2 regions of the Parabacteroides provencensis genome follow, and region 2 is predicted to be linked to the other one. Evidence: riboswitches for the same ligand, from Rfam matches in the RefSeq annotation. Region 2 holds a riboswitch; the other holds the start of a gene.
The links. Region 2 has a riboswitch for cobalamin ahead of CTY47_RS09520 (TonB-dependent receptor). Riboswitches for the same ligand answer to the same signal wherever they lie in the genome.
Positions count from the first base shown of each region.

Region 1: it holds a riboswitch for cobalamin, as region 2 does, so the genes downstream of both, CTY47_RS03855 (porin family protein) here and CTY47_RS09520 (TonB-dependent receptor) in region 2, are expected to answer to the same signal.

Region 1 is NZ_LT960488.1:870,136-877,768, forward strand. It holds gene priA (replication restart helicase PriA) at 17-2,479, opposite strand; gene CTY47_RS03855 (porin family protein) at 2,681-3,277, opposite strand; cobalamin riboswitch at 3,563-3,762, opposite strand; gene coaW (type II pantothenate kinase) at 3,777-4,619, opposite strand; gene scpA (methylmalonyl-CoA mutase) at 4,757-6,904, opposite strand; gene mutA (methylmalonyl-CoA mutase small subunit) at 6,917-7,633, opposite strand, start outside.
Region 2 is NZ_LT960489.1:616,765-624,397, forward strand. It holds gene CTY47_RS09510 (DUF5074 domain-containing protein) at 1-865, opposite strand, end outside; gene CTY47_RS09515 (YncE family protein) at 890-2,023, opposite strand; gene CTY47_RS09520 (TonB-dependent receptor) at 2,051-4,054, opposite strand; cobalamin riboswitch at 4,091-4,289, opposite strand; gene CTY47_RS09525 (hypothetical protein) at 4,397-5,200, shown strand; gene CTY47_RS09530 (DUF4249 domain-containing protein) at 5,206-6,267, opposite strand; gene CTY47_RS09535 (TonB-dependent receptor) at 6,270-7,633, opposite strand, start outside.

The DNA.
Region 1 (7,633 bases), on a different contig from region 2:
TATTTTCAATTATTTTTCAAGCCGGATCCACATCATAATGCACCAGCAATTGCTTAAACGCAGGATATTGCATCATCTCCGCATGAACTCTCTCCAGTATTTCCCGTACCGGAGCTATAGCTGCTGCTATTTCAATCTTCAATATAATTTTCTTTATATGCAATGTTTGCACACGGGTAACAGGTGGAGTAACCGGTCCCAAGACACGTTCTCCCAAATGTAAACGCAGCTTGCCGGCATACATCGAAGACATTTCCGACAATACGGATTCATTACGGCTACGAAGCACCAGCACTATCAACCGATAATAAGGCGGATACCGGAACATACTACGCTCACTCAACTGCAAACCTACCATCTCTTTGTAGGCAAAATGTTGTACCATCCGGATAATCGGATGTTCAGGCTGTGAAGTCTGAAGAATAACGGTTCCGCGTTTATCCCGTCTGCCTGCACGGCCACTGACCTGTACCATCAACTGAAAGGCCCGTTCGTGAGCGCGGAAATCCGGGAAGTTCATCAAACTATCAGCATTCAGAATCCCGACAACCGAGACATTTCCAAAATCCAATCCTTTCGAAAGCATCTGCGTACCAATCAGTATTTGCGTTTTACCTTGTTCAAAATCCGAAATAATACGCTCATAAGCGGTGCGGGTACGAGCCGTATCAAAATCCAATCTCTCCACCTTAGCCACAGGGAAAAGTGTTGCTATCTCTTCTTCCACCTTCTCCGTACCGAAACCCATCATCCGCAAATCAGCTTCTTTACATTCCGGGCAAGCAGGCGGCAACTGGATCGCATAACCACAATAGTGACAGACTAGCCGATTATGTATCTTATGATACGTCAGACTTACATCACAGTTTACGCAATGGGGCACCCAACCACAACTCTTACATTCTATCATAGGAGCAAAACCACGACGGTTCTGAAACAAAATAACTTGTTCGCCAACGGCTAATGCATCGTTTATCTTTGTCACCAGCAAAGGCGAAAAAAGTGTATCTTTCATTATCTTCTTCCGCTTCAATTCCTTTATGTCTACAGGCATTATTTCCGGCATCAATACGTCTCCATAACGGGTGGTAAGCTCCACCAGGCCATACTTTCCGGTAGTTGCATTGAAATAAGAATCTATAGATGGAGTAGCCGAACCCAAAAGCGTTTTAGCCCCATGCATACCGGCAAGCACAATAGCAGCATTACGGGCATGATAGCGGGGAGCCGGGTCTTGCTGTTTATAAGTATTCTCGTGTTCTTCATCAACAATAATCAGCCCTAAATCTTTAAACGGCAAGAATAAAGACGAACGGACTCCCAGAACCAGCATCGGTTCATTGCCATGCAAAAGTTTATTCCAGACCTCCACCCTTTCATTATCCGAGAATTTAGAATGATAAACCAATAAGCGATTGCCAAACAATTTAGCCAGCCGCTCTGTTATTTGTGTAGTAATAGCTATCTCGGGCAACAAGTACAAAACCTGGCGTCCTAATTTCAGAACCTCATCAATCAAATGAATATACACCTCCGTCTTGCCACTGGAAGTAACGCCATGCAACAAGCAAACCTCTTTGGTTTTAAATACATCATGGATCTCACCGTAAGCCTTTTCTTGAGCAGCGCTAAGTGGCTGCAACGGAAGCAAACGGCAAACGGATATTTGTAAACGCCCTACTTCCTTTTCATAACATTCCAAAACACCTCGTTTCAGCAGACCATCCAACACATTGGACGTGCATCCGCTACGTTCCAGCAATTCTTTTTTAGAAAGCTCCTTGCGAAGTACCGGGTTCAATGTATGGCTGAGGTCAAGAAAGCTAACAAGCAACAATTCCTGCTTCTTTGCCCTTTTCAGTTCATGAAAGACCTCCTGAAGCTTTTCCTCATCATAAAAAGTCTCTACCAGGCGGATAAATGTCCGAGTCTTCGGCACAAAGCCTCGTTTTAACTCTTCACTAACCTCTACGGCTCCACGTGACATCAAAGAAGCCACAACAGGAACAACATTACGCAATCCGGTTTTCTTTTCAAGTTCGGACACAGTCAGCTTCAACGCGCCGCCAAAAGCATCCAAAACGCTCTGCTCATTAGGACGTAAAGGAGTATCAGCTTCGTAGTCTTCATTGTAAATCACAGATGTTTCGCTCTCCAGCTTCAATCCTGAGGGCAAAGCTGCCTTATAAACATCTCCCAACTTACAGAGATAATACGACGAAATCCATTTCCAGAAACGCAACTGCGGACGACGAAGTACAGGTGAAGCATCCAGTAAGGCATAAATATCTTTCGTTTCAAATGAAGACAGTGGTTCCTTATCATGTACTGCCATTACGATAGCCGTATAATATCGTTTCTTTCCGAAGTGTACAATAACACGGCAACCGGGCGTCACCGCTTTTTCCATATCCTCAGGAATACGGTAAGTGTAACTATTCTCCAGAGGCAATGGGAGTATCACGTCTGCAAACTTCATCTTCTGTTTTTCGTTTTATCGTTTGTTTGAACCATCCTATTCTCGGGCTGCTCTGCCGGGCGTTTGTATTGATGCGTCATACTTACCGGTAGAAACGTTCAATACTTGTAAGCAGAAATTTCGCCCTGCGAAAGCCAAGCCAAAAGTAACAAAAAAAGACCGGACTTGTTAGCCCGGCCTTCCTTTATCTATAAATATAGTTCAGAACAAAATGGCCGCTGTAACAGACCAACCGCGGTTCTTTGCTTTCAGGTCTACCTTGGAAGCGCTAAAATCATCAGTCAAGCCCAGTCCGTAATTGAAGCCTACCTGCAAATGTTTGATCAGTTCCACGCCTGCACCAAAATTCAACCCGGCATTAAAGTTTTTTGCTTTTAATTCTCCGTCAATCTGTCCCGGGATATCCCAGATTTTATCTCCTCCTACGCGGAAGCCGATATAAGGGCCTGCTGCCAGATAAACCTTAACGATAGGCAATCCGAATTTCCACTTCAGATTAACGGGAATATCAAGATAATCGGTCTTCAGGCTCTTCGAATTAATAGAGTTGGAAGCATCCACCCCTTTCTGGGAATACAAGACTGCCGCATCAATTCCCATACCAAACATCGGCATCATGGCTTCGATCATCGGCCCTACCTGGAACCCTGTCACATTACTGGAGTTAAGAATATCTTTATTAAAGTGTACGGATGAGATATTCACACCACCTTTAATACCGAATTTAACCTGAGCTTTCGCCGGAACAACGGTCAAAGCGAACAAAGCTATTAAAAGGAGTCCTGCTATTTTCTTCATATTTTTCTCTTATTAATTGTATTCCTGGCTGCAAATAAACAGACTTTTCACCTAATAAACAAATATTCCCCAACAAGTGTTCAAACATCCGTAAAAAGGAAAGCACAGGCCGAAACGGAGCTCATCCCGTCTGTAGACCGTGCTTCTTTTCCTAATTATTATGGCAAAATAATTAAAGACAACGTCATAACAACGTGCCTCTTTGACGAACGAATGGATAAAAGAATAAGAGGAAACCGCGAACGGTTCTTTTTGTTCTCTCTTCCGGTCTTTCCTCGAGGCCGTCTGAAATTTACCGGCTTTGCAGGTCTTCTGACTTACTTCCGGTCTGGACGCCTTCCCATTCTTACGAAGAACAGTGGCAATGGTGTTGTCCAATCCGTTTACGAAGTTTACAGCAGCGGGACTGTCCGGGATTTACACCCGATTCCCTTTTAATTCCTTCTTGCGATTGCAATACGGAAACAAAGCTTGCGACAAAGATACATAAAGTTTTATGTCAACCAACCTCCCGGCATATCTTTTTATTTATATATGCAAGAGCTGCGCCTATGGCTGTGCAATATTCGGCATGTGCCGGTATCAGGAAACGCACGTTACACATTTCTTCCAGACGCGGAAAGATGTCGGCACATTGTGGCAAACGCGTCAAATTACCTATCAGTACAAAATCTTTGATCGTACTGTTCAAAGAAGCGAAGATCGTACATTGGCCAATGGTTTGCAGAACCATGTGTACAATACCCAATGCCACATCTTCGGCCGGCGCATTAGCATCGGCTTTTCCGAAAACCGAAGCCGTAACGTCGAGCGGCAAGCCGGGCAACGGATAGCGGGTAATGTCCTTTATCTGCAAATCGATATTGTCAAGCGAACCGTGTTCGGCCAGTGAAACAATATGGTGAAAATCTTGTGTCTTCAACAACAATTTGGACAGTCCCAGGATAGTTCCGCCGCCAACCCCCAGACCTCCGATATGTTCAACCTTATCATTCATCACCTTGACAATCGAAGTTCCCGTACCCATACTGACAACAAGCAGGTCTTTCAGGTCTGTCATATACTGAGCTCCTAAACCATTAGCCAAAAACTCGTCAGCTTTCGCCGTTGGCAAACCATAAAGCGGCTGGTCTATATATGCACTACCCACACCGGTTAGAATGACTTTCTCTATTGTAGACAACGAAATATCATTATCATAAATATATTTACCCAAAGCCCCGAAAAGCGAAGTCACCGGATCTGTTGCTTTTACAAACATCGGATTCTTTATTTTCCCATCAGCAACACCAACGATTTTCGTCGTGCTGCCCCCCACATCGATACCTATAACAATACCCATAGTAGTCTAAGTTATTAATGTTACCGCCGCGAATTTACACATTATTTATATACCCTCGGTTGCCACTAAAAAAGAACTGCGCAACTTCCTTTCGGAGATTGCGCAGTTTTTATAGAAAAGCCTTATGCTCTGATTACTTATTCGCCAAGCAAGATTTCCAGTATCTGGCAAGCGGCCTTAGCTACAGAAGTACCAGGACCAAAAATAGCGGCAACTCCTGCCTTATATAAGAAATCGTAATCCTGTGCTGGAATAACACCACCGGCTATAACGATGATGTCTTCACGACCCAGCTTCTTCAACTCTTCAATTACCTGAGGAACTAAAGTCTTATGGCCTGCAGCCAAAGAAGAAACACCCATTACATGGACGTCGTTTTCTACAGCCTGGCGCGCAGCTTCGGCCGGAGTCTGGAACAAGGGTCCCATATCTACGTCGAATCCACAGTCTGCATAACCTGTAGCAACAACCTTTGCACCACGGTCGTGTCCGTCCTGACCCATCTTAGCGATCATGATACGGGGCTGGCGACCTTCTTTCTTAGCAAACTCAGCCGTAAGTTCACAAGCCTTTTCGAAGTCTGCATCTTTCTTTGATTCTGATGAATACACGCCTGATATAGTTCTAATGATTGCTTTATAACGACCTACTACTACTTCGCAGGCATCCGAGATTTCGCCCAGGGATGCACGCAAACCGGCAGCTTTAACTGCCAGTTCCAGCAAGTTGCCTTTCTTAGTTTTCACACATTCAGTGATGTCGGCCAATGCTTTCTGAACAGCGGCTTCGTCACGGTTTTCACGCAGCACCTTCAAAGCAGCTATCTGTTCGTTACGTACGGCCGTATTATCGATCTCAAGAATATCAATAGGATCTTCCTTCGGTAAACGATATTTATTAACACCTACGATTGTCTGGATACCAGAGTCTATACGAGCCTGTGTACGTGCAGCAGCTTCTTCGATACGCATCTTTGGCAGACCGGTTTCGATAGCTTTCGCCATACCGCCCATGCTTTCGATTTCCTGGATCAAAGCCCAGCCTTTATGTACCAGTTCGTTTGTCAATGTCTCGATGTAATAAGAACCGGCCCAAGGGTCGATTTCCTTACATATCTGAGTTTCTTCCTGGATATAAATCTGCGTATTACGTGCGATACGGGCAGAGAAGTCTGTCGGTAATGCAATAGCCTCATCCAAGGCGTTGGTATGCAAAGACTGGGTATGTCCCAGAGCTGCAGCCATTGCTTCGATACAAGTACGGCCTACGTTGTTGAACGGATCTTGCTCGGTCAACGACCAGCCAGAAGTCTGGCAGTGTGTACGCAAAGCCAATGATTTCGGGTTCTTGGCGCCGAAGCTGTTCACAATCTTAGACCACAACATACGTGCAGCACGCATCTTGGCAATTTCCATGAAGTGGTTCACGCCGATAGCCCAGAAGAATGACAAACGCGGAGCGAATGCATCCACATCGATACCTGCATTTACACCGGCACGGAGGTATTCCATACCGTCGCACAATGTATAAGCCATTTCTATATCTGCGGTAGCACCGGCTTCCTGCATGTGGTAACCGGAGATAGAGATAGAGTTGAACTTCGGCATCTTCTGTGATGTATATTCGAAGATATCAGCAATAATCTTCATTGAAAATTCCGGGGGGTAAATATAAGTATTACGCACCATGAATTCTTTCAGGATATCGTTCTGGATTGTACCTGCCATTTCTTCCAACTTAGCGCCTTGTTCCAGACCTGCGTTGATGTAGAATGCCAGAACAGGAAGTACGCCACCGTTCATTGTCATAGATACAGACATCTTGTTCAATGGAATGCCGGCAAACAATACTTTCATGTTTTCCAGTGAGCAGATAGATACACCGGCCTTACCAACGTCGCCTACTACACGTTCGTTGTCGGCATCATAACCACGGTGAGTCGGAAGGTCGAATGCTACAGACAGACCTTTCTGGCCTGAAGCCAAGTTACGACGGTAAAAAGCATTTGACTCTTCTGCGGTAGAGAAACCTGCGTACTGGCGGATTGTCCAGGGACGCATAGCGTACATGCCACTATACGGGCCACGCAGATAAGGAGCCAGACCGGAAGCATAGTTCAAGTGTTCCATGCCTTCGAGGTCTTCTTTTGTATATACGGGTTTCACCTCGATGTGTTCGGGTGTTTTCCAATTGGCTTCAATGCCATTGGCTTTTGCCCATTCGGCAACATTGGTTGCTGCGAATCCGGCATTCTTTATATCTATATTTTTAAAATTCGGTCTCATAATTGTTTCTACTTAAGCGATTCCTAATTTAGCGTTGAAAGCCTGCAATGTTTCAAGCACATTACTCTTAACATGAATAAACTGATCGATACCCTGAGCTTTCAGGTCTTCCATGCAAGCAGGAGCACCAGCTACAACAAACTGAGCACGTCCGGCCAAGGCCTTCAATGCCGCAGGAGCATATTCTGCATATTCATCATCGCTGGAGCAAAGAACTACAATAGAAGCACCTGCCTTAACAGCTGCATCTACACCGGCTTCAACTGTATCGAAACCTAAGTTGTCAATTATCTTATATCCGGCACAACCAAAGAAGTTACTAGAGAACTGAGAACGAGCCAGACGCATAGCCAGATTACCGATAGTAAGCATAAATACCTTCGGTTCTTTTCCGCTCTTTTCAGTAGCCAGACGCAAAGCTTCAAACTGTGACGCACCGCGAGAGAAGTCCAATGCAGCAACTGTAGCCTCGCCACAATGGCCGCCACCACAGCAACAAGAAGCTTCTTCTTTTATCTTTCCGGCAGCTACTTCGTTGAAGTTAGGGAACTGGTTAGATCCCAACAGGATTTCACGACGGGTAGCAACATTCTTCTTACGGGCATCATTAGAAGCATTTACAGCTTTCTGGATTTCGCCGGCTTTGGCAGCAGCACCGAAACCGCCCTTTTCTTCTGTTTCCAGGAACAACTTCCAGGCTACATCAGCCATAGAGTTTGTAAGAACTTC
Region 2 (7,633 bases):
TCAAATCATATTTGTAAAATTTCACGGCCCCTGCATAATAGTCATTAAACATGATATAAGCAATATCATCATAAACAGTCATTTTATAAGCTTTAACACCTTCAACCGTTGTTACAGCATCAGTCTTGGCATCTATCCGTTGCAAAATATATGACTTATCATCACTATAATCGCTCATGCATATAACATAAACGTCTCCGTCCGAATCTGAATAAATATAATTCGGATTTAAAGACACTGTCAATGTTTTCTCCTTTTTAAAAGTATTAATATCCACCACAGAAACACTTGTACTCTGACTCGGCCAGTTCATTCCATCCGTATCCGCTGTATAGATGCGTCCATTAGCAATTGTTATACCATCCGGATTAGGACCAACTTCCACATAACCCTCTACAGACATGGACGCTGTATCTATTTTTGCAACATAACCATCGTAGGTTGTCAGATAAACCTTATTTCCATAAGCAGCAAACATACGTGGTGCACGTTCATTTCCTTGTTCATCAACCAGTTTTAATTGTTTTAAACTTTGCGCATCAGCTGCATTCAATATTTCGACGGTTTTAGAACCATATACAGAAACATATAATTTTGAACCGTACTTGATCATATTCTGTCCCATATCACCCAGATTACGGCCATTTTGATCTCTAAAAATATTGTTTATAACCTTTCCTTCTGCATCAACATAAGTAATTGCAGCATTATTATTTCCGTAATTACCTCCATCTAAAACATAAAAAGCAGTTGTTTTAGATGGATCTATTCCCGGAGTCGGATCGTCATCATTGTTACATGCCATAAAAGAAACGGCCATCATTGCACACAGTGCGGATAATAATAAAAACTTGTTCTTGTTCATTGTGTTCTATTTTATTTTATTTTCTTATTCTTTTTCAGACGCTTGTTCTTTATACACAAAAAGGACTCCCTGAGGATAAAGACCATCCGTATCAAACTTATTAATCAATTTTCCTTCACGAGAGAAGATGTACATGTCTCCGTTAACATTTTTTCCACCAACAGACACATATACGTTACCTGTCAACGGGTCTACATCAATCTCCTGCGGATCGCCATTGATTTTTGTTTCATCCGTTACAAACTTTTCCGAAATCATTTTCTCCGCTTTCGCATCATAAGTAAAGAAATCATAAGTTGTAGCACCGTATTGTTTATAGACACCATAAATCGTATCATTACAAATTGAGACAACAGAAGCCGTACGAATTTCCTTTACCTCGGAAGAACCTTTCTTGAAGTATTGCAATGTATTAGGAATCAAGGTTGCCGGATCTTTTGAATAATTACCCATAGAAACCACATAGGCATCCCCTTCACTATCGGTAATTACACGAGTAGGATTGATAATAACTTCTACATTACGTTTTACTTCAAAAGTGTTCAGGTCTACCACAGAAACTGTTTTATCGTAGTTCGGACTATTTAGACCTCCCGAATTAGCAGTGTACAGCACATCTCCTTTAGCCGATAATTTATCAGGATTCATCCCGACTTTCACCTGTTTGTCTATTTCAAGTGTAGTTGTATCGATACGGGCAACATATCCGTTATACAATGTTGCATATACATAATCGCCTGAAGCTGTCATAGCACGTGGCTTTGCTCCGTTTCCTCCGGCATCTTTCGGTTCGATTGACTTTAATGACTTTAGAGTTGCAGCATCCACAACCTCTATAATCATAGAGTTATAAACCGGAATATAAATCTTTGTTCCATATTGGAAAAATTCCTGGGCAGAATCACCGAGCTTACGACCGTTAACTGTTTCAAAAACATGTCCGGTTATTTTTTTATTCGTTAAGTCATAATAAGATATGCAGCTGTTATTAGATTTTGATTTTCCGCGGTTAATTATATAAAAACCAGCTGTATATTCAGAAGTTTCCGGTGTCGGACTCGGGGTTGGTATCGGATCATCATCATTATCACAAGCAACAAACGACGTCGACATCAAAGCACATAGTGCCGAAATAAAAAACAAATTCTTTCTCTTCATTATATTATATGTATTTTTGAATGGATATTACAAAATAAACGAAACCGTTGCCCTATACGAACGTCCCGGCATCGGATAATACTGGATTACGTCATAATTGATATTACCCAGATTAATTATTTCACCCTGCAGACGTAATTTACATTTATCAAACTTAAATTCACGATTTACAGAGATACCTTGTTCAACGTACCCTTTGATCAGGTTATCAGAGATATTCTGAGGTAATGCATAACGGTCTCCCACAGCAGTCAGGCTATAAGAAAAATTCACCCACGGATTCTCTACGGACAAAGACAAGGAAGCACTGTGTTTCGGAGTATAAGGAATCTGGTCACGATAGTTTTTAGCATCCTCGTCCGTTATATCAATTGCCCGCTGCCACGTATAGGCTCCTTGCAATACGACATCTATTTTATTGCAAACCGGAATTTCCGTAGACACATTCACATCAATTCCGGCTATCGAAACCTCACCCATATTCATCATCTTCCAAATAAACATAGTGGGCAAAGCTACAATCTTATCCCTCACACGGTTATAATAACCATCAGCCGATACACTTAAATAACGGACATATGAAGCAGGCTGTCCACTCCAGGTAAGCCCCAGATTATATTGTGTTGCACGTTCAGGTTTCAATCCCGTATTTCCGATACGTAAATAATACATATCATTAAATGTAGGGACCCGGAATATATCTTTATAAGAAGCCCTGACACGCAAATTCTGATCTGCCAGAATACGCCATGAAGCACTAACCGCAGGGGACAACCGCTTACGATCGGCCGGCGTATCGCCTGACTTAACTTTTTCTGTTATAAACGTTCCCAACAAACTTGCAGTAGCAGTGAATCTTGAGTTCTTATATTGTCCTGCCAATACAGTAAGCAAAGTGTACCGCATAGGGAAGGGACATTCCGGCAATGTATTATCCAACGTGTTCACAAAAAAATCTTGCGTAAGAGAAAAAGATACATACTTCAATGGGGTATACAAAGCAGAAGCGGAACCATAATATTCGTTTTGCGTATACCGGTCATCTTGTTTGCCTCCTTCATACTTATTATCCACGTCCAGATGACGCGTCCACGCATAATTATATTTTAACTGGGCTTGCAGAGCAAAACGTTCATTGAATCTGTTTTCATAATGGGCTTGTGCAAAACCGTTTTTATCCCATAAACGTTCGCCGGCATAGTCATTATACAATATAACAGATCCGGGCAATCCTCTCTCCGAATCGAAATAATACCCTTTTAAACGTAAACTTCCGCCTTTACCAAAATCGCCATATACATTCAATTCTGTACGCCACGTTTCGATATCGCTGTTATAACGTTTTTTCTTTTCTTCCAGTTTTCCGTTCACCAACGTAAAAGGATAGTTTCCGTCGGCCCGCTGCCAATCCCCATAAAGAGATGCCGCCCATCGGTTTCCCAACTTCTGTTCATAACGGAGAGAAGGATTTACCATACCAAAAGAACCGGCTTTCACTTGTGCACGCAGATGGAGAGGAGATAAAGAGAATACAGGTTTAGTTGTCTTTATACTTAATGCGCCAGCCGAAGCATACATACGTGCCGTCTGAAAAATATCATCAGCCTGGCCTATAGACAAAGATACCATTTCTACATTATCCAGTGAAAAACGGCTTATATCCACCTGCCCGCTCTGTGCATCCGTAACAGTAACGCCGTCATAACTTACCGCTGTATGTTTAGCACCTAAACTACGGACAGATACCGTTTTCAAACCGCCTATTCCTCCATAATCCTGCACAGTTACACCGGAAAAACGTTTCACCGCTTCCGACAAATCCTGTACACCCAGCCTTTCAATACCGGCTCTATCCATCAACTGAACCGGTGTTGCTTCACGTGTAACGGAGGGACGAGCCTTTTCCACTACTTCCACACCCGAAAGCCGATGATAAGACACAGTATCTATTCCCTGGGCATAAGATACCACAGCGAAAAACACCCATGCACCTATCAGGTACAACATTTTCTTAACAAACATATCCAGCATAATAACTTGGTTTACCAATTCCTTTACCCGAGGAACCGCATAACAAGAATAATGGCAGGTTTTCTGGCTTGTTCTCCTTTGTCGGCCGCCTTCCCAACAGATCGTTAGTGGCAATCAGAAAGGCCGAGGTTTACAGAACTTACAGCTACGGGTACAGCTCCGGTTTTACACCGGATTCCCTTTTACTAACCGTCCGAGAATACGAAACGATTACACCATAATTCGGTTACAAAGATATATGTTTATTTTATTATAACAATGTTATTATTATTCTTTTAAAAACAATCATAGTATTCTATTTATAAAATACGTATCTTGCAAACGGCAAAAGAAGGAGGTTATATGAAACGGGGACATTTACTTATCATATTAATGCTGATTGCATTAAGCATGCAAGTATGGGCACAAAAAGGATTTACCATTATACAAAACAATGAAGGTAAAATAATCGCGATTCCCAAATTTGAAAATTATGAATTCAATATTCCCAAATTCGCTTATAAATCTTATACACCGGCATCTACCCGCGAAATAGAAAACAGACTGCGGGACTTCATCCCCGAGACTCCGCTCACACTGGACGAGCGTCCTATGGATATGCAGATATTATCCGCTGCTTACCGTCCTTTCTTTAATGTATTCACACCTATGTTAAGGGATGTTTCCCCTATGGCACTGGATTTTGACGAAACAACGTTCAAACCAATAAACGACAATGTAGATTTTATGATAACAGGCCGCCAGTTTACCTGGCCGGGAATGGGAGGCATTACAGAAATTGCCCCTCAGATTGCATGGCATAAAGATAGATGGACTGTCAGCGGCGGAGCATTTGCCGGACGTTTTTTCACGCCGCTTAACCCCAGTCCGGGTTTTATGGGAGGAGTAAACACACAGGTAAGTTACGAAGCAACAAACTGGCTCCGGTTAAAAGCATGGGGACAATACACAATGTATGATAATGACAACAAAAAGAATTCATTCATGATATATAGCCCGTACATGAATCATTCTGCCGTAGGAGGAGCTATGGAATTTAAAATTACCAACAATTTCGGTATAGGAGCCGGTATGCAATATGAATACAATCCTATGCGGCGAAAAATGGAAAGACAGGTACTTGTTTATCCTATATTCGGTAAATAACAATACTACCAGCTTCCATACTTATTCCATGGATCCCATTCCGGAGGGACATTACCGTCAGGCATTGTAAATGAATATGTATCTTGCTGATAACCTGTAAGTACACCAAAACCATTATATACATTTGTATATGTTTCGGACGAACTCGCTATATCTCCCCAATTAATATTGCCAATCCAAATGCCAAAACCGCCTACCATCCTGAAATATTGATAATATGATTCAGAAATAGTCTGTAAATGCACTTTATAAGTAACACGCGTCGAAAGCGTATCGCTTTTATATGAATTCTCAACCGGCGCAACAGACAACCTTACGTTATACGGAACCTGTTTTTTTAGCAAATCATCCGTATAAATGCCATAACTTTGATACTGGGAAACCGACGACATATCTGTCATCTGGAATACTGGATCTTCATAGTTAACCATCAGGAAAGAGCCATACGGCAAATAGCCGTTTATTAAAAAATAACCGTTTAATCCATATCGAGAAACCGAAATCTTTTCCTCGCCCTTTTCATACTCTACTACACGCTCAACAAGCATCCTGTAATAATGCCGCTCAGATTGTTCCTTTTTCATCCTTACCATAAAACGTAAGCTTTCTATATTATAAAAAGGAGATGTCAGAGAGGTAGACTGGAAACGAACCGTATCTACCGACATAATAGGAGTATAAGGCGGAATCGTTACACCGGATGTGGCCGTTTCATATCCCGGGGCTTGTACTTTCAGAGAGAGCTGGTCGCCTGCACGTACATAACATCCGGCCAACTGATACTGTCCTTTGGCAGTCAATGTATCGGTAGGGTCGTCAATGCACTGCATAATCCCTTTATAATTGTTATTCACATACACATGCACGGTTGCATCCGGTAAATAAATATCAGGAACACTATCCAGCAAAAACCAGGTTTTAGAAATAAAAGCGCTCACCGGTTGATCCGGCGAAACGGAAGCATTCAACACAATTTTTGCCGGTACGGGAGGATAATCAAGTTCTACTTCCCGAATACAAGAAATAAAAGCCAACAGCACGAACCAACTACAAAAAAATAACTTCATTTCTAAAATTTATAGGTATAGGAAATGGATGGCATACAAAGGAAAAGGATCGATTGCTGCAAAACAGCTTTCGGCTCATCTTGTGCGCCTTGTCTCCACACCGCTTTCACAGTGAACGGATTTGGTTGCAAATAAACATTATATACACTCAAATTCCAAATCCCCATCCTTCCATTCTTCTTATAACGATAAAAATTAGCACCTAAATCGAGTCTGTGATATGGGGAAAGTTGATAATTGTTCAATGCGCTGGCACCTTGACCGGGCACTTGTGAAATATCACCCGGAATAAAACCATTATTTATTTGCCCGCCGGCTCCCGAATACAAATATTCAGGTATCGTTATATGATTGCCGGAAGCAAAGACCCATGTGCCGGTTAATTCCACTTTCCGGGAAAGACGGCGCGATAAAACGACATTTACTTTATGACGATTATCATAACGATAAGGATAATGCTCGCCACGATTTACCGAACCGTCCGGAAACCAGCGATCCGACCACGACAAAGTATATCCTATCCATCCGGAAGTCTTGCCTATCTTCTTTTGTACCATAAACTCCAATCCGTAAGAACGTCCTTTACCGATACCTACGCGATCTTCCCAGCCGGTAAAGGTATTTTCGGCCAAAGCATGATCTTTATATTCTATCAGATTATTCATTCGCTTATAGTATCCTTCTAAACTAAAGTCATACGATTTATTCAAATTATAACATAAGCTGGCAGACAATTGATGTGCTCCCATCGGAGGAATGCTACTTGTTACCGGTACCCATATATCTGTCGGTTGGCTGATATATGTATCCGATAGTAAATGAACATACTGGTTCATCTTACTATAAGACAGCTTTGCCGACCAGTTCCGTCCTAATACATAACGGGCAGACAAACGCGGCTGCAGGGAATGATATGTTTCTTTCTGAACCATAAATATCGTATATCGCAATCCGGCATTCACCCGTAAACGGTTCGTCAGGCGCATTTCATCTTCGGCATAAAAAGAAACTTCATGTCCGGGAATCCAGGTTTTAATGGTTAACCCGCCTACAGGCATTTGAGAGCTACTTTCCTTTTGCCAGTTTGTTATCGTAGCAAAGTTATTTTCGGGGTGAAAACTATGATACTGATAATCCGATCCGATACGAAGGCGGTGGTTAACAACCGGGCGATAATCAAAAGAAGTACGCAAACTAACATCTTCTATCTCCGACCTATAGCCGCTTTCAAACACAGACAGAAACTTTTGTCCCGGTTCGGTCGGACTATCCGGAGCCTGTCCCTCATAAATAGTAGTACTGATGGACTCTTTCCATATATGGGAGCGGAAGCGGCTATAACCGGCCATTACGTTGGCAAACAATT